Regions from separate parts of the Janthinobacterium sp. SUN211 genome, predicted to be linked through region 2. Evidence: predicted binding sites of a transcription regulator. Region 2 holds the regulator's gene; the other holds the start of a gene.
The links. The regulator sigma-54, encoded in region 2, starts transcription at its own class of promoters, with help from an activator protein. The targets are predictions, from matches to a motif close to TGGCANGNAANCTGCTTT.
Positions count from the first base shown of each region.

Region 1: a site for sigma-54 is predicted at 2,564-2,581, ahead of O3301_RS28365 (beta-propeller fold lactonase family protein). Genes of this name have one in related genera too.

Region 1 covers NZ_JAPWIC010000013.1:7,401-14,936, forward strand. Annotated here, with positions in the region: gene O3301_RS28355 (ABC transporter substrate-binding protein) at 1-243, shown strand, start outside; gene O3301_RS28360 (TonB-dependent receptor) at 303-2,441, opposite strand; gene O3301_RS28365 (beta-propeller fold lactonase family protein) at 2,646-3,602, shown strand; gene adh (aldehyde dehydrogenase) at 3,947-5,467, shown strand; gene O3301_RS28375 (DUF779 domain-containing protein) at 5,523-5,912, shown strand; gene O3301_RS28380 (PQQ-dependent methanol/ethanol family dehydrogenase) at 5,962-7,536, shown strand, end outside.
Region 2 covers NZ_JAPWIC010000003.1:587,593-595,128, forward strand. Annotated here, with positions in the region: gene O3301_RS13900 (HAD family hydrolase) at 1-474, shown strand, start outside; gene lptC (LPS export ABC transporter periplasmic protein LptC) at 517-1,128, shown strand; gene lptA (lipopolysaccharide transport periplasmic protein LptA) at 1,154-1,735, shown strand; gene lptB (LPS export ABC transporter ATP-binding protein) at 1,735-2,490, shown strand; gene O3301_RS13920 (RNA polymerase factor sigma-54) at 2,495-3,973, shown strand; gene hpf (ribosome hibernation-promoting factor, HPF/YfiA family) at 4,043-4,405, shown strand; gene O3301_RS13930 (enoyl-CoA hydratase/isomerase family protein) at 4,534-5,619, shown strand; gene rapZ (RNase adapter RapZ) at 5,620-6,483, opposite strand; gene hprK (HPr(Ser) kinase/phosphatase) at 6,599-7,534, opposite strand.

The DNA.
Region 1 (7,536 bases), on a different contig from region 2:
CTCGACGCCGTGCTGGCCAACCGTTCGGAAATCGAATCGGTACTGAAAAGCGATCCCGCTTTCCCCATGAGCGAAGTGGCGTTCGCCCGCCTGCCGCGTGCGGGCTGGGCGGTGGGCCTGGCCGTCAGCCGCCAGCAGCTCGACGTGGGCAAGTTGCTGCAGGCAGCCATGAACGAAATGGCGGCCAGCGGCGAATTGAAAGCCATCTTCGAGAAATATGGGGTGAAGGAAGCACGGCCATAGCAGGCCATGTTGAATGACAAAAAAGCCCGCGCATCGGAAGAGGCGCGGGCTTTTTAGTTTTAGAAACTATATTGGGCGCTAACGCCCAGCAACCAATTACGTCCCGGCGCCGCTTCATAGTAGCGCTTGTTGCTGTCGCCGACGATGACGGAACCCACGTAGGTCTTGTCGAACAGGTTGTTCAGGCGGGCAAACTCCTTGAAGCGCCAATTGCCCACGTTTTGCCTGGCGTTGACGCGCGCATTGAATACCGTGTAGCCGGGCGCCGGTTTTTCGATGTTGCTGTCTTCCGCGTAGACCTGGCTGCTGGCCACGCTTTCCAGCGCTGCGCCAAAACGGTCGAGCGTGTCTTTCCAGGCCAGTTCAGCGAATAGGTTAGCGCTGGGTACGCCCGGCAAGCGGCTGCCTTCGCGCACGCCGCCAAATGCCTGGTCATACACGGCATGCAGGCTGGTGAGCGCCACTTTGGTCGTGAAGCCATATGGCAGGTTCGAATCCAGCGACACTTCCATGCCCTGGCGCAAGGTTTTACCCCCATTGCGATAGCTGGTGCGCCCGCCGCTGGACTTGTCGACCACCAGTTCGTCGTTGGTCTTGATCTGGAACAAGGCCGCATTCACGTGCGTGTTGTTGGCGATCCTGGCCTTGACACCCGCTTCCAGGTTGGTGCTGGTGGCTGGCTTCAAGTTGAAATTGAAGCCGCCGCCCGTGCCCGAGTAAAACAGTTCGTTCAAGGTTGGGGCCTCGAAACCGCGCGCGGCGCTGGCGTAGACGTTGACGTTCGGCGTCAGTTTATACAGCAGGCCCAGCACGGGCGTCGTGTGGCTGAACTCCAGGCTGCCGCTATCGTTGCCGTTGCTGAGGAAATGGTCGTCGACAGCCACTTTCATCTTGCTGTAGCGCACACCTGCGCTGAGTAGCCACGGGCCGCCTTGCCATTCCGCCTGGATATACGGATCGAGGCTGGAGACGACATTCTGCTCGTCGCGGCGCAGCTTGCCTTTTACGCCAAAGCTATTGCCAATGAAATTTTCATAGCCGGTGCGGTCGTCGCTGGAGCGGCCATAGTCGATGCCGATAGTCGTGCTCAGCTTGCCTCCGGCCAGCTGGTTCACGTGCAGCCAGTTGGTGTCGATGCCATAGAATTGGCGCTGGAAATCGACCACGCCGCCCGAATGGCTAGGCGGCGCCTGGAATCCCTTGGTAAACGCCTGGTACTGGATCACGTCGCGGTTGCCGCCATACACCATCACGTGCAGACGGTCATCGCCGAACGACTGTTCATAAGTGGCGCCGATCTGCTGGTGGTCGATGCTCTTGCGCGTGTTGTAGCGCTCGGCCAGGGTGCGTTTCGGGTTCTGCGTGTCCGTCGTGTCGATTTCGCCGGCGCGCGGGTTGGCGGCAAACGTGGGCCAGGTGACGCCCAGGGGATCTTGCGTGTTGCCTTGATGCAGGCTGTTGGCGACGATGGTCAGCTTGCTGTCCGCGGTGGGCTTGACGGTGATCTTGCCGAACGCTTGTTCGCGCGTGGCGGCGCTGTGGTCGCGGAAGCCGTCCGTGCGGAAGCGCGAGCCGTCGAGCACGTAGCCGATGCCGCCCGCCTGACCCTGCGCCGTCAAGTCTACCTTGCTGGTGCCGTAGCTGCCGCCCGTCACGTTCAATTCGACGGACGGGGGATTTTGTCCATCCTTGGAAAACAGCTGGATCACGCCGCCCGAATGGTTGCCGTAGATGGCAGAAAACGGTCCGCGCAGCACTTCGATGCGCTCGGCCGTATCGAGGTTGAAGGTGGCGGCCTGGCCCTGGCCGTCGGGCATGCTGGCGGGAATGCCATCGCTGATCAGCTTGACGCCGCGCACGCCGAAGGCCGAGCGGGCGCCGAAGCCGCGCGACGAGATTTGCAAGTCTTGCGCGTAGTTCTGGCGGTTTTGCACGACCAGGCCCGGCACGGCGGCCAGCGCTTCCGACGCGTTGACGCGGATTTGGCCATCCTGGATGCGGGCGCTGTCGACCACGTCGATGGACGCCGGCACTTCCTGGCTGGGGTGGGCGATGCGGCTGCCGCTGACGACCACCGTATCCATGAGTTGCCCGTTGGCCGGGTCAGCTGCCTCGGCGGCAAAGACATGGGGGGCGAGGGTGGCGCTGCCGGCGACAAACAGGCTGGCGATGGTGTTCAGGCGGAAACGATGCTGCATGCGGATTCTCCAATGTGAATAAAAGCCTGCTTGATCGCGTGCGCGGTACAGGTCTGCGTAGGTGTATCAAGCAATATGCCTGCCATGTCTCCATTGGTGGGCTGAAATTATACGCGTGTCAGTGGCACGGCGTTTGCATACGGTAATTGTCAGAGGCGCCGATGCGGCGCGCTTTTCCCTCGTTTTGCCATTGAAAAGGTGATTATGCCCAACTTCTTCTCGCGCTTGCGCCAGGTGTGCTGGCTGCTGCCGGCGCTCGCCAGCACCGCTGTCCAGGCCGCTCCATTTGCCTATGTTCCCAACGAAAAGTCGGGCACCTTGAGCGTGATCGACACGGCGACCGACCAGGTGGTGCGCCAGATCGCCGCAGGCAAGCGTCCGCGCGGCATCGCCGCCGACCCCACTGGGCGGCAATTGTTTGTCACGGACGCCGCCAGCAGCGCTTTGCTGCTGATCGACAACGCTGGCGGCGCGCCCGTGCGCACGGTGGCGCTGGGCAAGTCGCCCGAAGGCGTCAGTGCCTCGCAAGACGGTAGTCACGTGGCCGTTGCCGTCGAGGAAAACAATAGCGTGGCCTTGCTCGATGGCCAGACAGGTACCTTGCTCGCCGATATCAAGGTGCAGGGACGCAATCCGGAACACGCCGTCTTCAGCCCGGATGGGCGCTGGCTGCTGGTCAGCGCGGAAGAGGCGGAGCAAGTCGATGTCATTGATGTGGCGCAACGCCGCCAGGTCGCTTCCATCGCCGTGGGGCTGCGTCCGCGCGGCATCGGTTTCAGCCCGGACTCGGGCCGCGCCTACGTGGCGTGCGAACTGGTCAATGCCGTCTACGTGATCGACATGGCCGCGCGCAAGGCGATTGCCACCATTCCAGCGGGCAAGAATGCCAATGGCATCGCCGTCCATCCCGGCGGCAAGCAAGTGTATGTCTCGAACGGCATCGACGGTACGGTGATGGTGATCGACACGGCCAGCAATCAGGTCACGGCCACGATTGGCGTCGGCAAGCGCCCGTGGAACATGGCCATCACGCCGGACGGCGCCAAGCTGTACGTGGCCAATGGCCGCTCGAACAGCGTATCCGTCATCGACACGGCCAGCGCGCGCAAGGTGGCCGATATTGCCGTGGGTGAATTGCCATGGGGCGTGGTGATTCGTTGATTCCTTCATGGCACAGGCGCAGGTGTTCCAGTCTGGTACACCTGTTCCATTGTGCAGCGGCGGCGTGGCGGCACAGCAGGGCTGGCCCGGATTGGAACAGGATGCTGCCACCTTGTTCAAAACGCAAACAGAGCCACGCCCCCACCCAAGTCCGGGGCATGCGCTGAAAAGCGGGCCGGGATTGACGCCACGCCCTTGTAACGAGGGTAAAACCGGCTAAGTTTGTAGTGGGACGGCGAGCTGGCACGGCATTTGCGGAAGACTCCGTGTACTCACCCCATCTGTACCAGGACGTTTGATTTTAATTAAGTATTTCCATTCTAATTAACCCGATAGAGGACGACATGAATCTCGCAGACATCAGCAAACTGGGCGTAGCCAATCCCTTCAAACAACGCTATGACAATTACATCGGCGGCAAATTCGTTGCACCAGTAAAAGGTGAATACTTTCCTAACATCACGCCGATCACGGGCTTGCCGTTTTGCGAAATCGCCCGTTCCACGACGGAAGACGTCGAGCTGGCGCTGGACGCCGCGCACGCCGCCAAGGATGCCTGGGGCAAGACTTCGCCTGCCGAGCGCGCCAATATCCTGAACCGCATCGCCGACCGCATCGAACAGAACCTGAGCCTGATCGCCACGGCGGAAACCATCGACAACGGCAAGCCGATCCGCGAAACGATGAATGCCGACATTCCGCTGGCCATCGACCATTTCCGTTACTTCGCCGGCTGCATCCGCGCCCAGGAAGGTTCCGTCGCGCAAATCGATGCGGAAACCTATGCCTACCATTACCATGAGCCGCTGGGCGTCGTGGGCCAGATCATCCCGTGGAATTTCCCGATCCTGATGGCCGTGTGGAAACTGGCGCCAGCCCTGGCGGCAGGCAATTGCGTTGTCTTGAAACCGGCCGAGCAAACCCCGGCTTCCATCATGGTGTTGATCGAGCTGATCGGCGACCTGCTGCCGCCGGGCGTGCTGAACATCATCAACGGTTTCGGCCTGGAAGCGGGCAAGCCGCTGGCGTCGAGCAAGCGCATCGCCAAGATCGCCTTTACGGGCGAAACGGGCACGGGCCGTCTGATCATGGGCTATGCGGCGCAAAACCTGATTCCCGTCACGCTGGAACTGGGCGGCAAGTCGCCGAACATCTTCTTTGAAGACGTGATGGATGCGGATGATGATTATTTCGACAAGTGCCTGGAAGGTTTTGCGATGTTTGCGCTGAATCAAGGCGAAGTGTGCACCTGCCCGTCGCGCGTACTGATCCAGGAGTCGATCTACGAAAAATTCATCGAACGGGCCTTGAAGCGCGTGGCCGCCATCAAGCAGGGCAATCCGCTCGACTCCGCCACCATGATCGGCGCCCAGGCGTCGCAGGAGCAGCTGGAGAAAATCCTGTCCTACCTCGACATCGGCCGCCAGGAAGGCGCGGAAGTGCTGGCCGGCGGCGAGCGCAACACGCAGGCGGGCGACCTGGAAGGCGGCTATTACGTGCGTCCGACCGTGTTCAAGGGCAATAACAAGATGCGCATCTTCCAGGAAGAGATCTTCGGACCGGTCGTGTCCGTGACCACCTTCAAGGATGAGGCCGACGCGCTGGCGATTGCCAACGATACCTTGTACGGCCTGGGCGCCGGCCTGTGGACGCGCGACGGTTCCCGTGCCTTCCGCATGGGACGTGCCATCCAGGCGGGCCGCGTGTGGACCAATTGCTACCACCTGTATCCGGCCCATGCCGCGTTCGGCGGCTACAAGCAATCGGGTATCGGCCGCGAAAACCACAAGATGATGCTCGACCATTACCAGCAAACGAAGAACTTGCTGGTGAGCTATAGCCCGAAAGCGCTGGGCTTCTTCTAAACCGGCAACAGGCGCCGCGCTTGCTGTCCGGGCGCGGCGCGCAGAAAGGGATGCCATGAGTGCAGCAATTGCCCGGGTGGTCGCCACCGATGCGGCGCTGGAAATGATGGACAAGTTGCGCCAGCGTCACGGCCCGCTGATGTTTTTCCAGTCGGGCGGCTGCTGCGACGGCAGTGCGCCCATGTGCTACGCGCTGGGCGAGTTCGATGTCAGCGACACCGACATTTATCTCGGCAATTTGAATGGCACACCGTTCTACATGGGACTCGAGCAATTCGAGTACTGGGAGCATACCCAGTTGATTATTGATGTGGTCGATGGCAATGGCGGCATGTTTTCACTCGACAACGGCACGGGCAAGCGCTTTTTGACGCGCTCGCGCCTGTTCACCGATGAAGAGTGCGCGCTGTTGCATGCCCAGCCGCATGAGCACCGCAAGACTTGATACACACATACTAATAAAACAGAGGGAGATGATTGTGCAGAAAAAAATCATGGGGATACTCATCGGTTTGGGTTTGGCATCGCTGGCCCAGGCGGCCGACGTGGGCAATGTCACCAATGCCATGCTCGACAGCACGGCAAAGAATCCGGCCAGCGTCCTGTCCTTTGGCATGGGTACGCAAGGCCAGCGCTATTCGCCATTGACGCAGATCAATGACAAGACCGTGGCCAAGCTGGTGCCGGCGTGGTCGTTTTCGTTCGGCGGCGAAAAACAGCGGGGCCAGGAATCGCAGCCGCTGATTCACAACGGCAAGATGTTCGTCACGGCATCTTATTCGCGCATCTTTGCCGTCGACTTGAAAACGGGCGCCAAGCTGTGGAAATATGAGCATCGCTTGCCGGACGGCATCATGCCGTGCTGCGACGTGGTCAACCGCGGCGCGGCCCTGTATGGCAATCTGGTGATCTTCGGTACCCTGGACGCCTACCTGGTGGCGCTGGACCAGAATACGGGCAAGATCGTCTGGAAGGAAAAAGTGGACGATTACGCGGCCGGCTACTCGATGACGGCCGCGCCGCTGATCGCCGAAGGCTTGCTGCTGACGGGCGTGTCGGGCGGGGAATTTGGCATCGTCGGCCGGGTCGAAGCGCGCAATCCGATGACGGGCGACCTCGTGTGGAGCCGTCCGACGGTGGAAGGCCATATGGGCCACCGCTACGACAAGGATGGCAAGGCCATCGACAACGGCCTGTCCGGCACGGCGAACAAGACGTGGCCGGGCGACCTGTGGAAAACGGGCGGCGCCTCGACCTGGATGGGCGGCACCTACGATCCGCAAACCAAGCTCGCCTATTTCGGCACGGGCAACCCGGCGCCGTGGAACAGCCATTTGCGTCCCGGCGACAACCTGTACTCGTCATCCACCGTGGCGCTGGACGTGAAAACGGGGCAGATCAAGTGGGCGTATCAGAATACGCCGAACGATGCCTGGGATTTCGACGGCGCCAACGAGTTCGTCACCTTCGACATGGATGGCAAGCGCTACGGCGGCAAGGCCGACCGCAACGGTTTCTTCTATGTGATCGACGCCAACACGGGCAAGCTGCAGAACGCCTTTCCATTCGTGAAGAAAATCACCTGGGCCAGCAGCATCGACCTGAAGACGGGCCGGCCGAATTTCATTGCCGCCGGCCGCCCTGGCGACCCGACCAAGGGAGAGGAAGGCAAGAAGGGCACGACCGTGTTTGCCGCGCCCGCTTTCCTTGGCGCCAAAAACCAGATGCCGATGGCGTACTCGCCGCAAACCAAGCTGTTCTACGTTCCCGCGAATGAATGGGGCATGGATATCTGGAACGAGCCGATCAGCTACAAGAAGGGCGGCGCCTTCCTCGGCGCGGGTTTCACCATCAAGCCCCTGTTTGACGACTACATCGGCGCCATGCGCGCCGTCGATCCGAAGACGGGCAAGATCGTCTGGGAAATCAAGAACAACGCGCCGCTGTGGGGTGGCGTGATGAGTACGGCCGGCAACCTGGTGTTCTACGGCACGCCGGAAGGCTTCCTGAAAGCCGTCGACGCGAAGACGGGCAAGGAATTGTGGAAATTCCAGACGGGCTCTGGCGTC
Region 2 (7,536 bases):
GTCGATGGCGTGCTCACCGACGGCAGCCTGCATTTCGGCCCGGACGGCGAGATGATGAAAACGTTTAATGTGTATGATGGCCTGGGCATCAAGCTGCTGCAGGAATCGGGCGTGCAGACGGCCATCATCAGCGCGCGCCGCTCGGCCATCACGGCGCGCCGCGCGCAAGACCTGGGCATTACCCATGTGCACCAGGGCGGCCACGACAAGCTGACGCCGTTTCGCGAATTGCTGGCGCTGACGGGCTTGACGGAAGAGCAATGCGGCTATATCGGCGACGACGTCATCGACGCGCCCATCCTGAAACGCGTGGGCTTTGCCGTCAGCGTGCCGGGCGGGCGTCCGGAGGCGCAGGGTCTGGCGCACCATGTGACGCAGGCCGGCGGCGGCCGCGGCGCGGTGCGCGAGATCTGCGAATTCCTGCTGCGCGCCCAGGACAACTATGCGCGCGTCATGGCGCCGTTCCTGGAGTGAGGCGCGCCGCCTCGCCAGTGACCTTTGAAAGAGTGAAGCCCTATGCGTAAGCCAGGAGGCGCCCATCGCTGGCGCATGATTTTTACCGTGCTGGGCGCGGTTGTCGTCGCGCTGGGCAGCTTTTGGCTGCTCGAGGTGATGAACAAGAATGGCCAGGACATCACGGCCAGCAAGCATCTGGATGAACCTGACTATTTCATCACCAATTTCAGCCTGGTGCGCATGGATTTGACGGGTAAACCCAGCTATATCGTGTCGGGCACCAAGCTCACGCATTATCCGCTGGACGACTCGTCCGATATCGACCAGCCCTTCGTGCGCAAGCTCACGCCAGGCATGCCGCCGATGAACATGAATGCGGAACTGGCGCATATCGACCAGGATAATACCCGGCTGCAACTGCACCGCAAGGTCGTGATCGACCGCGTGGCCAGTCCGAAGGCGCAGAACCTGACGGTCAAGACGGAAGCGCTGACGGTGTTTCCGGACGAGGAAAGAATGGAAACGGATGTGCCTGTCGATATCCTGACGGGCGCCTCGCGCATCAATGGCGTCGGCATGAAGGCGAATAACGCCACCGGCGTGGTGGAAGTGCAGAATGCGCTGCGCATGGTCCTCCCGCCGAAACCGCGCCCGGCCGCGGCGGCAAAATGACAGAATGAAACAAGGAAACCATATTATGAAGAACATCTTGCTGTTGACCGTATTTTCGCTGGCCATCATGGGCGTGGCGCATGCCGAGAAGGCCGATTCCGAGAAGGAAGCCGTCATCACGGCACGCAGCGGCCACGTCGATGACATCAAGCAGGTGCGCACCCTGACGGGTGACGTCGTGCTGGTCAAGGGTACCCTGACCATGAAGGCGGGCCGGGCCCTGATCACGGAAGACCCGCAAGGCTACCAGTTCATCACCTTCTGGGCCGATCCCGGCAAGCTCGCGACCTTCCGCCAGAAGCGCGATGGCGCGGGCGACCTGTGGGTCGAAGGCGAAGCGGAGCGCGTGGAATACGACAACAAGACGGAAGTGGTGAAACTGTTTTCCAGAGCCAAGCTGACGCGCCTGGAAGGGGCGAAAGTCACCGATGTGGCCAACGGCGCCTTCATCTCGTATGACAGCCGCAAGGAAGAATTTGCGATGGAAAATTCCAACAGCGGCACCAGCACCGCCGATGGCGGCAGCGTGCGCATGGTGATCCAGCCGAAGACCAAGGCGCCGGCAGCGGAGAAAGCGCCGGCCACGCCCGCGCCAGGAAAGAAATAATGGAAAATACACGTTGCGGCAGCACCCTGATCGTTCGCGGGCTGCAAAAAACCTATGGCAAGCGGCAAGTCGTGCATGATGTCTCGCTGCAAGTCGAATGCGGCGAAGTGGTGGGCTTGCTGGGCCCGAACGGCGCCGGCAAGACCACCTCGTTCTACATGATCGTCGGCCTGGTGCCGTCCGATGGCGGCAGCATCGATATCAGCGGCGTGGATATCTCCAGCCTGCCGATCCACCGCCGCGCACAGATGGGCCTGTCCTACCTGCCGCAGGAAGCGTCCGTCTTCCGCAAGCTGACGGTGGAAGACAATATCCGCGCCGTGCTGGAAATCCAGACCGTCGAAGGCCGTCCGCTGACGAAGGCCGAGATCGAGGAACGGCTGGATAAATTGCTGGCCGACCTGCAGATTGAAAAGCTGCGCGAGAACCAGGCGCTGTCCCTGTCCGGTGGCGAACGCCGCCGCGTGGAAATCGCCCGCGCGCTGGCCACCGATCCCCGTTTCGTGCTGCTCGACGAGCCGTTCGCCGGCGTCGATCCGATCGCCGTGATCGAGATCCAGCGCATCGTGCGTTTCTTGAAGGAGCGCAATATCGGCGTGCTGATTACCGATCATAATGTGCGCGAGACGCTGGGTATTTGCGACCGTGCCTACATCATCAACCAGGGCTCGGTGCTGGCGTCGGGACGCCCCGACGACATCATCGCGAACGAGTCGGTACGCCGGGTCTATCTGGGCGAACACTTCCGCATGTAAGCCAATGAAACAATCATTGCAGCTGCGCACTTCGCAGCACCTGGCACTGACGCCGCAGTTGCAGCAATCGATACGCCTGTTGCAATTGTCTACCCTGGAATTGCACCAGGAATTAGAGCAATTGCTGACGGACAATCCTTTGCTCGAACGCCTCGATGATCCGCTCGACCGCTCGCTGCGCCTGCTGTCCGACGGGGCCTTGAGTTCCACGGCCGCGCCGGCCGAAGCGCCGCCCCAGCCGCCAGGCCAGGAGGCGCCCGCAGCGCCGGCCGAAGCGGAAGCGTTTGACGGCGAGGGGGGCGACAGCCCGGTCGCCGCGGATGGCGGCGACAGCGACTGGAGCGAGGCGAGCCGGGGCAAGGCGCCCGACGACGAAGATTCGCGTCCGCAATTGGAGGCCCATCACTGCACCCTGCGCGAACACTTGATGGAGCAGATGCGCGTGACGGTGCTCGAATTGCGCGACCGCGCACTGGTCGAACTGATCATCGACGCGCTGGACGACAATGGCTACCTGGAAGAGTCGCTCGACGACATCCTGGCGCGCCTGCCGGAAGAGCTGGAAATCGACGCCGACGAGATGCGCACGGCCTTGTCGCTGCTGCAAAGTTTCGATCCGCCGGGCGTGGGCGCGCGCAATGCGTCCGAATGCCTGGCCCTGCAAATCAAGCGCTTGCCGCACATCGCCATGGTGACGCGGCGTATGGCCCTCGTGATCGTGGAAAAGCACCTGGCCTGGTTTGCCCAGCGCGATTTCAACAAGCTGAAAAAAGCCCTCGATTGCGACGATGAAGACTTGCGCGAAGCGCAGACGGTGATTCGCCAGTGCAATCCGCATCCGGGCGCCGTGTTCGCCTCGGACGTCTCCGATTACGTGGTGCCCGACGTCGTCGTCAAGCGCGCGCGCAATGGCTGGCAAGTCACCCTGAACAACGACGTCATGCCGCGCCTGCGCGTCAACGCCATGTACGCCAACTTGCTCAAGCAAGGCAAGGGGGAGGGCGCCATGGGCGCACAGTTGCAGGAAGCCAAGTGGCTGATCAAGAATATGCGCCAGCGCTTCGACACGATCCTGCGTGTGGCGCAGGCGATAGTAGAAAGACAAAAGAACTTTTTCTCGCATGGGGCCGTTGCCATGCGCCCCCTTGTGCTCCGTGAAATAGCTGATACACTGGGTTTACACGAGAGTACTATCTCGCGGGTAACAACTCAAAAGTACATGCTGACCCCGCACGGCATGTTCGAGTTGAAATATTTCTTTGGTAGCCACGTCGCCACCGAAGCGGGGGGCGAAGCGTCATCGACGGCGATACGGGCATTGATCGTGCAACTGACAGGAGCAGAAGACCCTAAAAATCCTTTATCCGACAGTAAGATTGCGGACATGCTGGGGGAACAAGGCATGGTGATTGCGCGACGTACTGTTGCCAAATACCGGGAAGCATTAAAAATTCCGCCAGTGAGCCTGCGTAAGTGTTTGTAAGTTTTTTTCGGTTCCTCTGCGGGCCGGATAGGATGGACCGCACGAACCCGATCATCTTTAGGAGTGTGTATGAATCTCACCATCAGCGGACATCATCTCGAAGTGACACCAGCCATCCGTGAATACGTACAAACGAAGCTGGAGCGCGTGAAACGTCATTTCGATCAAGTCATCGATATCGCCGTGATTCTGACCGTGGATAACCTCAAAGAGAAAGAAAAACGTCAAAAGGCTGAAGTCAACCTGCGTTTGAGCGGCAAGACTGTCTATGTGGAAAGCTTGGCGCACGACCTGTACGCCGCGATCGATACCCTGATCGACAAGCTCGATAGGCAAGTGATGAAATACAAAACCAAAGTGCAAGGGCACGGTAAAGAGGCGATCAAGCATCTGCCAGACAACTCCGAGGAAGAAGCCGTCGTCGCCGTCTAAGGCCACCCGCTTCCAGCAGTTGTGATCAACTAAGGGCGCACATTGCGCCCTTTTTTGCGCCCAGCGGAACGCAATGTTCCCCGCGCAGGCATTAGAATATTCGCACTTCCACTTCTTTCCTGCCTGCCATGAGCGACTTCGTCCAGACTTCCATCCGCAACCGCACCGGGCACATCGTGCTCGACCGTCCGAAAGCCTTGAATTCCCTGTCGCTGGAGATGGTGCGCGCCCTGAGCGCGGCCCTGCTGGCCTGGCGCGACGATCCGCAGGTGGACGCCGTCGTGATCCGCTCCAGCAGCGACAAAGCCCTGTGCGCCGGTGGCGACATCCGTTTCTTTTACGATGCGGGTCTGGCCACGCCGCAAGGCGGCAGCGCCCTGCTGGAAGATTTCTTTACGGAAGAATATGCTTTAAATCATTTAATTCATTTCTACCCGAAACCGTATATCGCCGTGATGGATGGCGTGGTGATGGGCGGCGGCATGGGTGTGGCGCAAGCCGGGCCAGGCAACCGCTTGCGCATCGTGACGGGCCGCACGCGCATGGCCATGCCGGAAGTCAATATCGGCCTGTTCCCGGACGTGGGCGGCAGCTATTTCCTGTCCCGCCTGGCCGGCCAGCTGGGCCTGTACCTGGGTTTGACGGGCTTGACGATCAACGCGGCCGACGCCCTGTATACGGGCCTGGCCGATGTCTACCTGCCCGAAGCGCAGATGGGGGCGCTGCTGGACCTGTTTGAATCGACGCCGGGCGAGGCTTTGCCTGTGGCCATCAAGGCGCTGGCGGCACCATTCCAGGCCGAGGCAGGCGTTTCTCCCCTGGCCACGGCGCGCGCAGCGCTGGACCGCCATTTCAGTGCGGGTTCGGCGGCGGCCATCATGGCCTCGCTGGCGCAGGACGACAGCGCGTTCGCCGCCAAGGCGCTGGCGGCCATGCGCCTGCGTTCGCCCTTGATGATGTCGGTGACCCTGGAATTGCTGCAGCGGGGCGCCCACCTGGGCGTGGCCGATTGCCTGCGCCTGGAGCGCACAGTCGTGCGCCACAATTTCGAACATGGCGAAGTGCTCGAGGGCGTGCGCGCGCTGGTGGTCGACAAGGACAATGCGCCCCGCTGGAATCCCGCCAGCCTGGACGAAGTCGATGCAGCCATGGTGGCGCGCTTCTTTGCCCCCGTCTGGCCGGCCGCGGCGCATCCGCTGCGCCACCTCGATTAACTAGCTGCGCTCGCGGTGGCGTAGAACCACGCGCTCGTTGGGGCCGAAATATTGCGCCAGCCGCTCCGCCATGTACACGGAGCGGTGCTGGCCGCCCGTGCAGCCGAGGGCTACCGTCAGGTAGCTGCGGTTGTCGGACTTGAATGACGGCAACCATTTCTCGATGAAGGCGCGGATGTCGGCCAGCAGTTCCAGCGCGCTGGGCTGCGCGTCGAGGAAGGCGATCACGGGCGCGTCGCGGCCGTCGAGGGGGCGCAAGGCCAGGTCGTAATAGGGATTCGGCAAGGCCCGCACGTCGAAGACGAAATCGGCATCCAGCGGCACGCCCAGCTTGAAGGCGAACGATTCGAAGAACAGGGTCAGCGGCGCGCGTTCGGAGGCGACGATATCCTTGATCCAGGCACGCAGCTTGTTGGCGCTCAGTTCCGACGTGTCGATCACATGGCCCAGCTGTTCGATGGCCGACAGGCGTTCCCGTTCTTCCGAGATGCATTCGATCAGGGTGCGGCGGCTGGCTGGATTCTGGTTCGGACGCAATTCGTGCGACAGCGGATGGCTGCGCCGTGTTTCCGAGAAGCGTGCCACCAGCGAATGCGTGGTGGCTGTCAAGAACATGACCTTGACATCGTGCCCCTGGTCGCGCAGCAGGGCCACATTGTGCGGCAGGCTGGTCAGCGACTCGGCGCTGCGCGCATCGACGGCGACGGCCAGTTGCGGTGTACCTTCGTCGAGCAGGGTCTGCACCAGGCTGGGCAGCAAGGCCGGTGGCAGGTTGTCGACACAATAGTAACCGGTATCTTCCAGCACATTGAGCGCGACGGATTTACCGGAGCCGGATATTCCGGTGATAAGGACGATATGCATAACCCGATCATACAATAAAGACCGGCGCTCCGCTCCCAAGGCAACTATCTTTACAAATTATTGCAATTTCGACTGTAGTATTGGTTAAACAAAAGAGGGCGTGCTTCTTGCAACGCTAGTCGCCGCTCATTGCCAAACGTTGCCGTTCCATGAACTCCTGCAAGGTATCGATGCCGCGCAGTTGCAAAATTGTATTGCGCACGGCCGCTTCCAGCAGTACGGCGATGTTGCGGCCGGCGGCGACGGGGATGACGACCTTGCGCACGGGCAAGCCCAGCACGTCTTCCGTGGGGAACAGGAACGGCAGGCGTTCGACTTCTTCTTCCAGCGCGTTGCGGCGCACGAGGTGCACGATCAGCTTCAGGCGCATCTTGCGGCGCACGGCCGTTTCGCCAAAGATGGCCTTGATATCGAGCAAGCCCAGTCCCCGCACTTCCAGCAGGTTTTGCAGCAGGGGCGGGCAGCGGCCTTCGATCATATTGGGCGCGATGCGCGAGAATTCGACGGCGTCGTCGGCCACCAGGCCGTGGCTGCGCGAGATCAGCTCCAGCCCCAGCTCGCTCTTGCCCAGGCCCGAATCGCCCGTGATCAGCACGCCCACGCCCAGCACGTCCATGAACACGCCATGCATGATGATGCGCTGTGCTAACTTTTTAGACAGATAGACGCGCAGGAAGTCGATCACTTGCGCGGCCGGCAGCGGGGTGGAGAACAGGGGAATGTTTTGTTCGTCGCAGATGGCGAGGATGTCGGGCGGCGTTTCCAGCCCTTGGGCGATGATCAGCGCGGGCGGGCCGCCGGCGATCAGTTCGCCGATCACGTGGGTGCGCGTGTTGACCTTCAGGCGTTGGTAGTAATTGATTTCCTGGTGGCCGAAGACCTGGATGCGGCCCGGATGGATCAGGTTCAAGTGGCCCACCTGGTCGGCGGCCGACGAGACGTCGCCCGAGATCAGGCGCTCGCCGCCGGGGAAGCCGGCGAACCAGCCCAGTTGCAGACTTTCACGATTATCGTCGTACAGGCGTTGTATCGTCAGCGGCGTTTGCAACATGG